One region of the Methylobacterium sp. AC832 genome, then DNA from elsewhere that is predicted to be linked to it. Evidence: predicted binding sites of a transcription regulator. Region 1 holds the regulator's gene; each other region holds the start of a gene.
What was found. The regulator LexA, encoded in region 1, represses DNA repair genes until DNA is damaged. The targets are predictions, from matches to a motif close to TGTTCNNNNTGTGTTCNG.

Region 1 (3,343 bases):
TGGCCCGGATCTGGCGGTTTCTGGCTGTCGCGGTCCTTGGCACGCTGGCGACGACATTGATCGCCCAGATCGCCACGGCACCCTTCGCAACCTATCATTTCCAGACCGTCCAGCCCTTCGGCATCGTCGGCAATGCCCTGACCTTGCCCCTCGTCTCCCTGGCGGTGATGCCGGCGGCGGTTCTTGGGATCCTCGCCTATCCCTTCGCACTGGACCAGCCGGTCTGGTGGGCGATGGGGCTCGCCGTACGCGGGATGCTCACGATCTCCGGCTGGATCAGCGGGTTCGGACACGCCACCCTCGTCGTCCCGGCCTATGGCAGCACGGCACTCTGCCTGCTTGCTCTCGCCCTGCTCCTGCTGACACTTCCCGTCTCGAGCTTACGCTGGATCGGCCTTGCTCCGGCCGCTCTCGGTGTCGTGCTCGCTACCATGCCGCCGCGTTACGACGTCTACATCGACCGTGAGGGTGGCGGTGCAGCCTTCCGCGACGGGGACGGCCGATTGAGCATTCTCGGCAGCCCGCCGGCCTTCGTCCTCGAACAATGGCTCAAGGCGGATGGCGATTCGCGGAAAGTCGCCGCCGTCGCAGCCTCGCCGAGAAGCCGATGCGATACCGTCGGATGCGTCGTCGAGTTAGGGCCGGGTCGGATCGTCGCCCTGGTCAAGGACAAGCGGGCCTTCGCGGAGGATTGCGAACGGGCGAGTGTGATCATCGCCCGCCGTGACGCCCCCAAAGACTGCCGGGCCGGCTTCGTCATCGATCGCGCATACCTGGCCCTACGCGGCGCTACCGCCATCCGTTTCGGCCCCGAAGGACCGCAGGTCACGTCCGCCCACCAACCTCATTCTCGTCCGCCATGGCGGCGGGCGGTCGCCGTCGTCACGCCGTCCCCTTCGCCTCCGAAGGAATCGGGACCGAGTGCGAAACCCATAGAAGCCGAGGCCGACGACGGCGATCCGTCATCCGAAACGCAGCCGGACGGGCTTCAGTAACGACGGACCAGGCTGACGAGCCGCCCCTGGATCTGAACACGATCCGGTCCCAGAACCCTCGTCTCGTAGGCGGGGTTTGCCGCCTCCAGAGCGATGGAGGAACCGCGGCGACGCAGGCGCTTCAATGTGGCCTCTTCATCGTCGATGAGGGCAACGATGATGTCGCCTGTATTCGCAGTGTCCTGCTTCTTGATCACGACAAGATCACCGTCGAGGATACCCGCTTCGATCATCGAATCGCCGCGGACCTCCAGTGCGTAATGTTCGCCGCCGGCCAGGAAGTCCGGTGATAGCGTCACGGAATGACTCTGATTCTGTATGGCGGAGATCGGCGTGCCGGCCGCGATCCGTCCCATGACCGGGATCGTGATCGACCTTCCGCTCTCGTCCTGGGCCTGGGTCGTTGGCTGGCGCAGGGACGGCATCGCCTTGGATCGACCGCCTTCGACGACACTCGGCGTAAAGCGGCGAACTTCACCGGTGGGAGCGGGCTTCGGCGCCGGTGCACCGGTCAGGCTCTCAGGCATCCGGATCACTTCGATCGCCCTGGCGCGATTCGGCAAACGACGCAGAAATCCGCGCTCTTCGAGGGCTGTGATCAACCGGTGGATCCCCGACTTCGATTTGAGATCGAGGGCGTCCTTCATCTCGTCGAAGGAGGGCGGGACGCCACTCTCCTGCATCCGTTGTTGGATGAATTGGAGAAGATCCAGCTGCTTACGCGTCAACATACAGATCACTCTTCCACTGAAGCCAATGGCCGCGACTAACGCCGCTGAAACAAAACACGAACACGGTAGACGTTCCGCAAGTGTTCTGCAAGGGTTCCGTTAACCCGGTGGTAGAGTTTGTTCCTGAGGCGCAATGTTTCGTTCAAGCGGCCTTGCCGCTGGCCGGCTTGGCGTCCGCCGGTATCACCCGCCGGGCCCTTCAAGCATCCGAAGGGGCGTCGTGCCGCGGGGGCTTACCCCGCCCCTGTATGGCGGGCCTTCGCGGTGTCCGGCGGAGCCGCGCGCCCAGTCCCCGCCGATGACTTAGTCGGTCACCGACGGCCGGGGAGCCATGCGATATGGCGGGTACTCTGGGGGCAGCGTCGATCAGTCGAGATAGTCACCATATTTCTCAACATGGCTGGCGAGGCCGAGGCCGTGCTCGCGCACGAGGCGTTCCGCCAGATCTGCATCGCGCGCTTCCAATGCCTTGATGATCGCCACGTGTTCCTTGATCGAGTTGGCCGCGCGTTCCCCCTGACGCAGCGCGGTGTTGCGAATACCGCGGACATGCATCAGCAGGTTGCTGGTGATGTCTTTGATCACGTCGCACTGGCCGAGCGAAATGATCTTCTGGTGGAAGCGAATGTTGGCCTCCGAATACTCGTCGAGATGATCCGACGGGCGTCCTTCATAGAATTCTGGAAAGTGCTCACGCAGGCAGTGAAGTTGTTCGTCGGTGGCACGCTCGCAGGCGAGGCGCGCAGCCATGCTCTCCAAGGCAGACCAAGCCTGGATCATGCTGACAATTTCTTTCTTCGACTTCTTGATGACGAAGACACCGCGACGGGCCTCGAACCGCACGAAGCCTTCCTGCTCCAATACCGTCAGCGCTTCGCGCACAGGGGTGCGGCTCACGCCAAGGTTCAAGGACAGCTTTCGCTCATCCAGGCGAACCTCTTCACGCTGATTATAAATGTTCATGTTCGTGATTGCTTCTTTGAGCGCGTCATAAGCCAATGCACGCAAGCTTGAAGTCGCAACGATAGGCTTTACTTGAAATGTGTCGGTTTTAACCATTTTTCATGCCACCTAGAATAATTTAAACTCGCACACGCGGGCGAGCACACTTGGTGTGAAGCATGCCAAACTCGCGTTTGAAATACAAGGAATGCCTCGGCCCGCTCAAAGCTCTTAACATAAGCTGAGTGGCGCTTTCCTCGCTACGGTTCGAAGAGCAGACTTCCGATTACCATGTAGGAAGGAGTTGTATTCTTCCTGTGTCGACCGGCCATGCGAAGCCTCGCGTTCCAGTGATCCGATGCTGATCGGCACAATCATGCAATTCCGTTTGACAGTTGGTATTTGGTATGCCACCAATTGCCCACCGGGTCGGAGGGCTTACAGCAGTTTTTGACTGCTAGATCGGGTCAAAGCGTCTTCTCTGTTCGAGGCAGGCGCGGGATCGCCAGCCGGCGAACGCCGCTCGACTGGCGGGAGGCATTATAAAACATGGTGATTTGGTTGTGTCCACCATCGACCTCGCCAAGTCACCGCAAAGATTAAGCTGCGCGGAATACCCAAAGAGATCATAAATTTTTGGATTCCCGTTGAAGAAAATCCACGCCCCGTCGAGGG
Region 2 (3,343 bases), on a different contig from region 1:
CTGTGGGCACCCGCACGCTCATCTCGCCCGTCAGGTACTTGGCAGTGAGCGAGGCGGGGTTCTTCAGCACCTCCTCGGGGGTGCCCTGGGCGATGATCTGCCCGCCATGGATGCCGGCACCGGGGCCGACATCGACGACGTAATCGGCCTGGAGGATCGCATCCTCGTCGTGCTCGACGACGATGACGGAATTGCCGAGGTCGCGCAGGCGCTTCAGCGTGCCGAGCAAGCGCTCGTTATCGCGCTGGTGCAGGCCGATGGAGGGCTCGTCGAGCACGTAGAGCACCCCCGTCAGCCCGGAGCCGATCTGCGAGGCGAGGCGGATGCGCTGGCTCTCGCCACCCGAGAGCGAGCCCGAGCCGCGCGCCAGGGTGAGGTAGTCGAGGCCGACATCGACCAGGAAGGTTAGCCGGTCGCGGATCTCCTTCAGGATGCGGAAGGCGATTTCGTTCTGCTTCGGCGTCAGCTTCTCCGACAGTTCGGAGAACCAGCGATGCGCCTCGCGCACGGAAAGCGCGGTGACGTCGCCGATATCCTGCATGGCGACCTTCACCGCCAAAGCCTCGATCTTGAGGCGCTTGCCGCCGCAGGAGGCGCAAGGGGTCTCGCTCATGAACCGGGCGATGTCCTCGCGCGAGGCGTCGCTCTCGGTCTCCTTGTAGCGCCGCTCCAGGTTCGGGATGACGCCCTCGAACGGCTTGTTCACCTCGTAGGCGCGCATGCCGTCGTTATAGGCAAAGCGGATCGACTCGCGGCCGGAGCCGTAGAGGATGACCTTGTGCGCCGTCTCCGGCAGGTCCGACCAGGGCGACGTGGTCTTGAAACCGTAATGCCCCGCCAGGGCGTCCAGGGTCTGGCCGTAATAGGGGGATGTCGATTTCGCCCACGGGCCGACGGCACCGCGCTTGAGGCTGAGCTTGACGTCGGAGATGACCAGTTCGGGGTCGATCCGCATCTCGTGGCCGATGCCGCCGCAGGTCGGGCAGGCGCCGAACGGGTTGTTGAACGAGAACAGGCGCGGCTCGATCTCGGCGATCGTGAACCCGGAGACCGGGCAGGCGAAACGCGACGAGAAGGTGATGGTCTCGCCCTCGGCCGGATCGGCGAATTCGATCAGCGCGATACCGTCTGCCAGTTCCAGGGCGGTCTCGAACGAATCGGCGAGACGCGCGGCGATGTCGGCCCGCACCACGAGCCGGTCCACCACCACGTCGATATCGTGCTTGAGCTTCTTGTCGAGCTTCGGCGCATCGTCGATCGGGTAGTATTCGCCGTCGATGCGAAGACGCTGGAAGCCCTTCTTCTGGAACTCGGCGATCTCCTTGCGGTACTCGCCCTTCCGGCCCCGAACCACGGGGGCGAGGAGATAGAGCCGGCTCTTCTCCGGCAGGGCCAGCACCCGGTCGACCATCTGGCTCACGGTCTGGCTCTCGATCGGCAGGCCGGTGGCGGGCGAGTAGGGGATGCCGACCCGCGCCCAGAGCAGGCGCATGTAATCGTAGATCTCGGTGACGGTCCCCACGGTGGAGCGTGGGTTCTTCGACGTCGTCTTCTGCTCGATGGAGATGGCCGGCGAGAGCCCGTCGATCTGATCGACGTCGGGTTTCGACATCATCTCGAGGAACTGTCGGGCATAGGCCGAGAGCGATTCGACGTAGCGGCGCTGGCCTTCCGCATAGATCGTGTCGAAGGCGAGCGAGGACTTGCCCGACCCCGACAGGCCGGTGAAGACCACGAGCTTGTCGCGCGGAATCGTGAGATCGATGTTCTTGAGGTTGTGCTCGCGCGCGCCGCGCACGGCGATGACGCGACGGTCGGGGCTTCCCTCGAACAGCTTCTCGATCCGCGCCTCGACGCTCTCTTCCTGTGCCTGCGCCGCTTGGCTCTTCAGGCCCCGTGGTGTCTTGGCGGCGGCTTTTGCTTTGGCCATTGGGTCTCTTCGGCGGCAGGACTTGGCGGAAAGGAAGGACTTGGCGGAAAGGCAGGACTTGGCGGAAAGGAAGATCGGCGACGACGCGCTGGGATCGTCTCCGGGACGTCATGCGGCGAGGTCGAAGACAACGGTCCCGCCACCGGTCGCCATGTCGGGCGCACGGGCCGGGCGGGCAAGACGCACGCCACGCATATCCGCCACCCAGCTAGAACAAAAAGCGTACAGCTACAATATCGGCGCCGAATTCCGCGCTCGGGCGGACGCTCGCCAAGCTCTCGCGACCGAACGCACCATGGAAGTGGGACACGCTCCTCTGCTGGAGCGGCACCCGACCGCGGTGGGTCGGCACGCATTTCCAGGCCTTCGTCTGCCGCGCTCCTGCTCGCCGAACCGCCATCCGGTTCGGCGCAGAACGCCCTAGACGCTCGTCTGAAATCCGCCGAGGGGCGCGACGACCCGGCAGATCAGCCCATCGGGCTCGTAGGCGAGGGAGACCTCGCCGCCGACGGCGCCGGCGAGCCCGCGTTCGATGAGCCGTGAGCCGAAGCCCTTCCGCGTCGGGGGGCTCACGGGTGGCCCGCCATGCTCGGACCAGACAAGGTGGATCGTGTCGTCGTCTCCCACCGCGACCACCCGCCATTCCACGACGACGCGGCCGTCCGGCCTGGAAAGGGCGCCGTATTTGGCGGCATTGGTGGCGAGTTCGTGCATCATCAGGGCGAGCGACAGGGCCGCCTTGGAGCCGATGACGATCTCGGGCCCCGACAGATCGAACCGCCCCGGCTGCTGGTCGTCGTGAAGGGACAGGGCGCTCTGCAGGATCGTCGAGATGGCGGCGCTCTCGCGCTCTCCGGTCAGCAGGATGTCGTGGGCATTCCCGAGGGCGATCAGGCGCGCGGCCAAGGCATGCTTGGCCGCTTCCACATCGGTGACGTTGCGCAGACTCTGCGAGGCGATCGCCTGAACCATCGCGAGGGTGTTCTTCATGCGGTGGCTGAGTTCGCGGTTGAGAATCCGCTGCTGCTCGTCCGCCTCGATCCGGATCAGGCTGCTCCAGGCCCGTTCCGCCACCTCGCGGACGAAGGCGATCTCGTGCGGCGTCCAAGAGCGTGGCGAGGCCTCCGTCGCATAGAGCACGCCGACGAGGCGACCACGCTGGAGCAGGGGGACGGAGATCACCGCCTGCACACCCTCCGCGATGTAGAGTTCCGCATCGCTATCGAGGTCGGGGGAGGTCGCGAGATCGTCCACCGCGAGGATCTCGCCGCGCCGCAGGCCGGCGATGCTCGCGGGAAATTCCTCGAGCCGCAGGGTCCGGCTCGGAAAAGTCCGTCCGTCGGAGGACCAGGAATGCGCCACCGTCACCAGCCCCGCCGGAAGGTCGACCATGCCGTAGCCGGCCCGCGTCGC
Region 3 (3,343 bases), 620 kb from region 1:
AACCGCACCACCGGTCCCCGCGCCTTGAACGTGCCGCCCAGGGAGAACGGCAGGTAGGCGCCCGCCACCTGAACCGGCGGCCCGACCACGACCCGCGCCGATCCTTCGGCCTTCGGAATCATCGCACGCAGCTGGCTACCCTGTACGGGAGCCTCGCCGGGCACAGGTTCGAGTCGGATACGAGTGTCGGCCTCGAAGCGCGGACGGGTATCGCCGCCGCCGGAGAACTTCACGGCGACGCTGCCGTCCTCGGCGGGTTCGCCGGTGGCGATCCGGAAGGCGACCGCGCCGCTCGTCCCCTCGATCCGCCAGGGGCCCAGGAGCCGGGGCGCCGAGAGATGCACGGTCTCGGCCCGCACCTGATCGGTGCGGCCGCTCTGCGGGACGACGGTCGTGAGGATGACCTGTCCGATGGACAGGTCCTCGATGGCGAGATCCTGGTCGGCGAGCGTCTGATAGAGATCGGCGGGAAGGCGGACCGCATCGTCGTCGCTGATCGGGAGCTTGATTTCCGCTCGCCCGATCCGCGTCTCGGTGAAGCGGACCTCACCCGTCAGCAGCGGCGTGAGACCGATTTCGGCCTTGACGAGCGAAAGATCCAACGCCGGCTTGTCGGCCTGTCCGCCGATGCGCAGCCGATCGACGCTCAGTTGCGGCGAGGGGAGAAGCCTGACGGCGATCCGTCCTTCGGTCCGCGCGTCAAGACCGAGCGACCTGCCGATCGTCCGGTCCACCAATGTGCGGTAGCTCTCCCAAGCCACGAGGGGCGGGACCGCCAGGGCCGCGACGAGGATCAGGATGACGGCGCCCGCCAGCGCGGTCAGGATGTCTCGCACCGTCTTGGTTTCCGCCTCGCTCCGGCCCGGTCTCCGGGACTGCCTTGGGGCGGGCACGTTGTCTCACCGGACGTCATGCCCGGTCGTGCCCCCACCCTATGCGGCATAGCACAAGGTGACCGGTTCCGCGCCAGAGGCGTTTCTCGCGGTCAACAGCTGCCGGGCATGCCTTCCGGAGCCGATCCAGTCAGCGACGTGGCGTCAGTCCCGAGCCGATCGGGGCCGGACGGGTGACTTCGTTGCGCTGCATCTGCATGCGGATCTGATTGTTCTCGAATTGCTGCTGATGCCGGACGCCGCGAATCTCGCTTTGGGTCGCGAGCCGGTCGTTGGTTTCGTTGAGTGATCGCGTGCCGGGCGACTGGGCCAGGGCGGGGGATAGGCCGGCGACAACGGTCAGCATCGAGATGGCGGATAGGGCGGTACGCATGGAACGTCCTCTGGTGATGATGTTCACGGTATGGTGAGACGACGCCCGAGAGGAAACCGTGGTTCCCCTCCCGGCCACCCATCTGGGGCCGACCTTTTGTCCCAACCCTCGACGTCGTTCGCGTTTTGGTCCAGGGAAGCAACATGAAACAGCATCCCGACGCGACGACGGCCCCTGTGCCGGCGCCGGCCTCCGGCGTGGCGGCCGAGGCCGCGCAGACCTCTATCGCCGCGCGCGCCATGGCCTCCCTCAGGCCACAGGGTTCGCCTTATCTCGAAGGGCTGAATCCCGAGCAGCGCCGCGCCGTCGAGACGACGGAAGGACCGGTCCTCGTCCTCGCTGGTGCAGGCACCGGCAAGACGCGGGTGCTCACCACGCGAATCGCCCATCTGGTTTCGACCGGCAAGGCGCGGCCTTACGACATCCTGTCGGTGACCTTCACCAACAAGGCCGCCCGCGAGATGAAGCACCGGATCGGTGCCCTCATCGGCCCGGCCGGCGAGGGGATGCCCTGGCTCGGCACCTTCCATTCCATCGGTACCAAGATCCTGCGCCGGCACGCCGAGATGGTGGGACTGAAATCGGATTTCACCATCCTGGGGATGGACGACCAGCTGCGCCTGATGAAGCAGGTCATCGTCGACCAGAACATCGACGAGAAGCGCTGGCCCGCCCGCGCCCTGTCCTCGGCCATCGACGGGTGGAAGAACCGCGGCCTCCTGCCGGAGCAGGTCCCCCCCGGCGAGGCGGGGGCCTTCGCCTTCGGCAAGGGCGGCGCGCTCTACACCGCCTATCAGGCCCGGCTCCTGACCTTGAACGCCGCTGATTTCGGCGATTTGCTGCTGCTCTGCCTCAAGCTGTGGCGCGAGAACCCGGACGTGCTGGCGAATTACCAGCAGCGCTTCCGCTACATCCTGGTCGACGAGTACCAGGACACCAACGTCGCCCAGTATCTCTGGCTGCGCCTTCTGGCGCAGGGGCACCGCAACGTCGCCTGCGTGGGCGACGACGACCAGTCGATCTATGGCTGGCGCGGGGCGGAGGTCGACAACATCCTGCGCTTCGAACACGATTTCCCCGGTGCGGCCGTGGTGCGGCTCGAGCGCAACTACCGCTCCACCGGTCATATTCTCTCCGCCGCATCCGGGCTCATCGCCAAGAACGAAGGCCGCCTCGGCAAGACCCTGCGCACCGAAGACGTGGCCGGCGAGAAGGTGACTGTGTCGGGCGCCTGGGATTCGGAGGAAGAGGCGCGCCAACTCGGCGAATCGATCGAGAGCCTGCAGGCCAAGCAGCATCCGCTTTCGGAGATCGCTGTGCTCGTGCGCATCTCGGCCCAGATGCGCGAGATCGAGGACCGCTTCGTTCAGCTCGGTCTGCCCTACCGCGTCATCGGTGGACCACGATTCTACGAACGTGCCGAAATTCGCGATGCGCTGGCCTATCTGCGTGTCACCATGAACCCGGCGGACGACCTCGCTTTCGAGCGCATCTTCAACACCCCGAAGAGGGGCCTGGGCGACGCTACCCTACAAATCCTGCATGGCTATTCGCGTTTGCAGCGCGTGCCGCTGCTCCAGGCCGCTCGAAGCCTGATCGAGACCGACGAGTTGAAGCCGCGCGCCCGCTCGGGCGTCCGCGCTTTGGTCGAGAGCTTTTCGCGGTGGGCGCGGATGGTCGGTACCCAGCCGCATTCGGAAGTGGCTCAAACCATTCTGGAGGAATCCGGCTACACCGAGATGTGGCAGAAGGACAAATCCGCCGATGCCGCCGGGCGTCTCGAAAACCTCAAGGAGTTCGTGCGCTCCATGGAGGAATTCCCCGACATGGCTGCCTTCCTCGAACATGTCTCCCTCGTGATGGAGGCGAGCGAGCAGGAAGGGGCGGACCGGGTCTCCTTGATGACCCTGCATGCGGCCAAGGGGCTCGAATTCGACACCGTGTTCCTGCCCGGCTGGGAGGACGGATTGTTCCCGAACCAGCGGGCGCTCGACGAGAGCGGCCGCGCCGGGCTGGAGGAGGAGCGCCGTCTCGCCCATGTGGGCCTGACCCGCGCCCGCAAACGCGCCAAGCTGTC
Region 4 (3,343 bases), on a different contig from region 1:
ATCACGAATACACCAACGAGGAGCTGATGTTCCCCGGCCTCGGCCGCCAGGATATCAAGACCGTCGCGTTCAAGGGCATGAACCGCGAGCTCGTCGATATCGAGATGGCCGCCCATGGCGGATCGGTGATCGAGGTGAAGCGAACGGACGGCAAATGGGCCGTGGTGCCGAACTCGCCTCACGCCCGGCGCATCACCGCGGAGACGGTGATGACTTTGTCCGGTCCCGCCGCAGGCTCCGACCGGCTGAAGACGACGGCCGATCCTGTGGGCCGTACGGTGAAGGGCATGATCAACAACTGCGCCGGCGGAACCACCCCCTGGGGGACGTGGCTCACCTGCGAGGAGAACATCAACTATTACTTCTCGGGCTCCCTCGCCGAGGGTTCTGCTGAGGCGACCAACCACAAGCGTCTCGGCCTGCCCGGCAACGCCTATGCCTGGGGACGCTTCCACGAGCGCTTCGACCTCTCCAAAGAGCCGAACGAGCCGAACCGCTTCGGCTGGGTCGTGGAGATCGACCCGTTCGATCCCGCCTCCGTCCCGACGAAGCGCACCGCCATGGGCCGGTTCAAGCACGAAGGCGCCGCCGGCATCGTTTCGAAGAGCGGCCGCTACGTGGTCTACCAGGGCGACGACGAGCGTTTCGACTACGTCTACAAGTTCGTGACGGACGCGGCCGTAAATCTCGCCGACCGGCAGGCCAACCGCGATATCCTCGATTCCGGCACGCTCCACGTCGCCCGGTTCGATGCCGACGGACGCGGCGCCTGGATGCCGCTGGTCTTCGGACAAGGCCCCCTGACAACGGAGAACGGGTTCCGCTCCCAGGCCGACGTGGTCATCGAGGCGCGGCGTGCCGCCGACCTCCTCGGCGCCACCAAGATGGATCGCCCGGAAGACGTCGAGGCCAATCCGAAGACCGGCAAGGTCTATGTCATGCTCACCAACAACGTGAAGCGCAAACCCGACGAGGTGAACGCCGCCAATCCGAGGCCCGACAACCGCTTCGGCCACATCGTGGAGCTGACCCCCGACGAGGGCGACCATGCGGCACCGGGCTTCGCCTGGGAGATCCTCGTCAAATGCGGCGATCCCTCCATCGCTACGGTCGGCGCCACCTTCTCCTCCGCGACGACGAAGGACGGCTGGTTCGGCATGCCGGACAATTGCTCGGTCGACGGACAGGGTCGGCTCTGGGTCGCCACCGACGGGAACTCGCCATCGAAGACGGGCCGGAACGACGGAATCTGGGCCATGGAGACGGACGGGCAGGGACGGGGAACCGGCAAGCACTTCTTCCGGGTGCCCAACGGCGCGGAGATGTGCGGCCCCTACTTCACACCGGACGACACCACGTTCTTCGTCGCCGTCCAGCATCCCGGCGAGGCCGACGAGGAGGATCCGAAGGCCGCCCCCGCCACGTTCGAGGCACCTTCGACCCGGTGGCCGGATTTCGACGATGCGATGCCGCCCCGGCCGGCTATCGTCGCCATCACGAAGCGAGGCGGTGGCCGGGTCGGAAGCTGACCGCTCGACCTTTCCAGCTGGACACTGGATCCCCCTCCGTCGCCGTCGAATGGCGGCCCTGTCGAACCGGCGTCGTGGAACTCGCCCCCATTGCGCCGCAACTCCTTCAGAGTGCCAGCAGGGGTACGGATAGCGACCCGGGAAAGGGCAGGGCGCAGCGACCGCGCCGGTCCCTCCGAAATCCAGACGACACAGCGTTAAGGGAATCGGCGCAAGCTGTGCAGGAACACGGGGAGAGACCTCCCGCGCCCTCATGGCGGCGCTTCACGTTTCCGTTTCGTTCCTGTATGGTTGGCACATGACTCAGCGCGAGACCTCACGCCAGGCCGTTGCGGCCCCCGCCGTCGGCCGGCCGAGCGATCTGTTCGCAGGCGGCCAGGCGCCGGTTCGCGGTGCCAAGGCTTCCTCGGCCGCCCGGGCGCCCCTCGACAAGGCGCCCATCGAAACAGCCGAGGCCGGCTACGACGCCTCGTCGATCGAAGTGCTGGAGGGGCTGGAGCCCGTCCGGCGCCGGCCGGGCATGTATATCGGCGGCACCGACGAACGCGCCCTGCACCATCTCTTCGCCGAGGTGATCGACAATTCCATGGACGAGGCTGTGGCCGGCCATGCCAGCTACATCGAGGTGGAACTGGAGGCGACGGGCCACCTCGTCATCACCGATAACGGACGCGGTATCCCGGTGGACCCGCATCCGAAATTCCCCGGCAAATCCGCCCTCGAAGTGATCATGACGACGCTGCACGCCGGCGGAAAATTCGACTCGAAGGTCTACGAGACCTCGGGCGGCCTTCATGGCGTCGGCATCTCCGTGGTCAATGCCCTCTCGGACAGCCTCGAAGTCGAGGTCGCCCGCAGCCAGACCCTGTACCGCCAGACGTTCTCGCGCGGCCACGTGCAGGGGCCTCTGGTGGAGGTCGGCCGGGTGCAGAACCGTCGCGGCACCCGGGTGCGCTTCCATCCCGATGCCGAGATCTTCGGAGCTCTGAAATTCGATCCGCGCCGGCTGTTCAAGATGGCCCGGTCAAAGGCCTACCTGTTCGGCGGCGTCGAAATCCGCTGGCGTTGCGCGCCGTCCCTGATCGAGGGGATGGACGACGTCCCGGCAGAGACCGTGCACCGCTTCCCCGGCGGCCTGCGCGATTATCTCGCCCGCGATCTCGAGGGCAAGGAACTCGTCACCGATGCGGTTTTCGCCGGCAAGGTGACGAAGCCCGGCGGCCATGGCTCCCTCGAATGGGCCATCGCCTGGATGGTGGTGGAGGACGGGGTCTCGCACTCCTATTGCAACACCATCCCCACCGCCGAGGGTGGCACGCATGAAAGCGGCCTGCGCGTCGCCCTGCTGCGGGCCCTACGCGAACATGCCGAACGCGTCGGCCAGGCTAAGCGCATGACCTCCGTCACAACGGATGATGTCATGGCGACCTGCGCCTCGATGCTCTCCGTCTTCATCCGCGAGCCGGAATTCCAGGGCCAGACCAAGGACAAGCTCGCCACCGTGGAAGCCTCGAGGATTGTCGAGACGGCAATCCGCGACGCGTTCGACCATTGGCTCGCCGCCTCCCCGGCCCAGGCCAACAAACTTCTCGACTGGGTGATCGACCGGGCCGAGGAGCGCCTGCGCCGACGCCAGGAGAAAGAGGTCGCGCGCAAATCCGCGACCCGCAAGCTACGTCTGCCGGGCAAGCTCGCCGATTGCTCCAAGGCCGGTACGGCCGGCTCGGAAATCTTCATCGTCGAGGGTGATTCCGCCGGCGGCTCGGCAAAGCAGGCGCGCGACCGCGCCAGCCAGGCGATCCTGCCCCTGCGCG

Region 2: the regulator LexA is predicted to act here: its motif matches at 2,140-2,157, upstream of uvrA (excinuclease ABC subunit UvrA).
Region 3: the regulator LexA is predicted to act here: its motif matches at 1,382-1,399, upstream of AC0IXR_RS02145 (ATP-dependent helicase).
Region 4: the regulator LexA is predicted to act here: its motif matches at 1,797-1,814, upstream of parE (DNA topoisomerase IV subunit B).

What each region holds. Positions count from the first base shown of each region.
Region 1 is NZ_CEEDMV010000001.1:1,077,734-1,081,076, forward strand. Features, by position in the region: gene AC0IXR_RS04990 (ComEC/Rec2 family competence protein) at 1-995, shown strand, start outside; gene lexA (transcriptional repressor LexA) at 989-1,726, opposite strand; gene AC0IXR_RS05000 (GntR family transcriptional regulator) at 2,093-2,785, opposite strand.
Region 2 is NZ_CEEDMV010000002.1:594,186-597,528, reverse strand. Features, by position in the region: gene uvrA (excinuclease ABC subunit UvrA) at 1-1,930, opposite strand, end outside; gene AC0IXR_RS09955 (PAS domain S-box protein) at 2,351-3,343, opposite strand, start outside.
Region 3 is NZ_CEEDMV010000001.1:460,217-463,559, forward strand. Features, by position in the region: gene AC0IXR_RS02135 (AsmA family protein) at 1-836, opposite strand, end outside; gene AC0IXR_RS02140 (hypothetical protein) at 1,024-1,266, opposite strand; gene AC0IXR_RS02145 (ATP-dependent helicase) at 1,410-3,343, shown strand, end outside.
Region 4 is NZ_CEEDMV010000002.1:208,188-211,530, reverse strand. Features, by position in the region: gene AC0IXR_RS08235 (PhoX family protein) at 1-1,529, shown strand, start outside; gene parE (DNA topoisomerase IV subunit B) at 1,828-3,343, shown strand, end outside.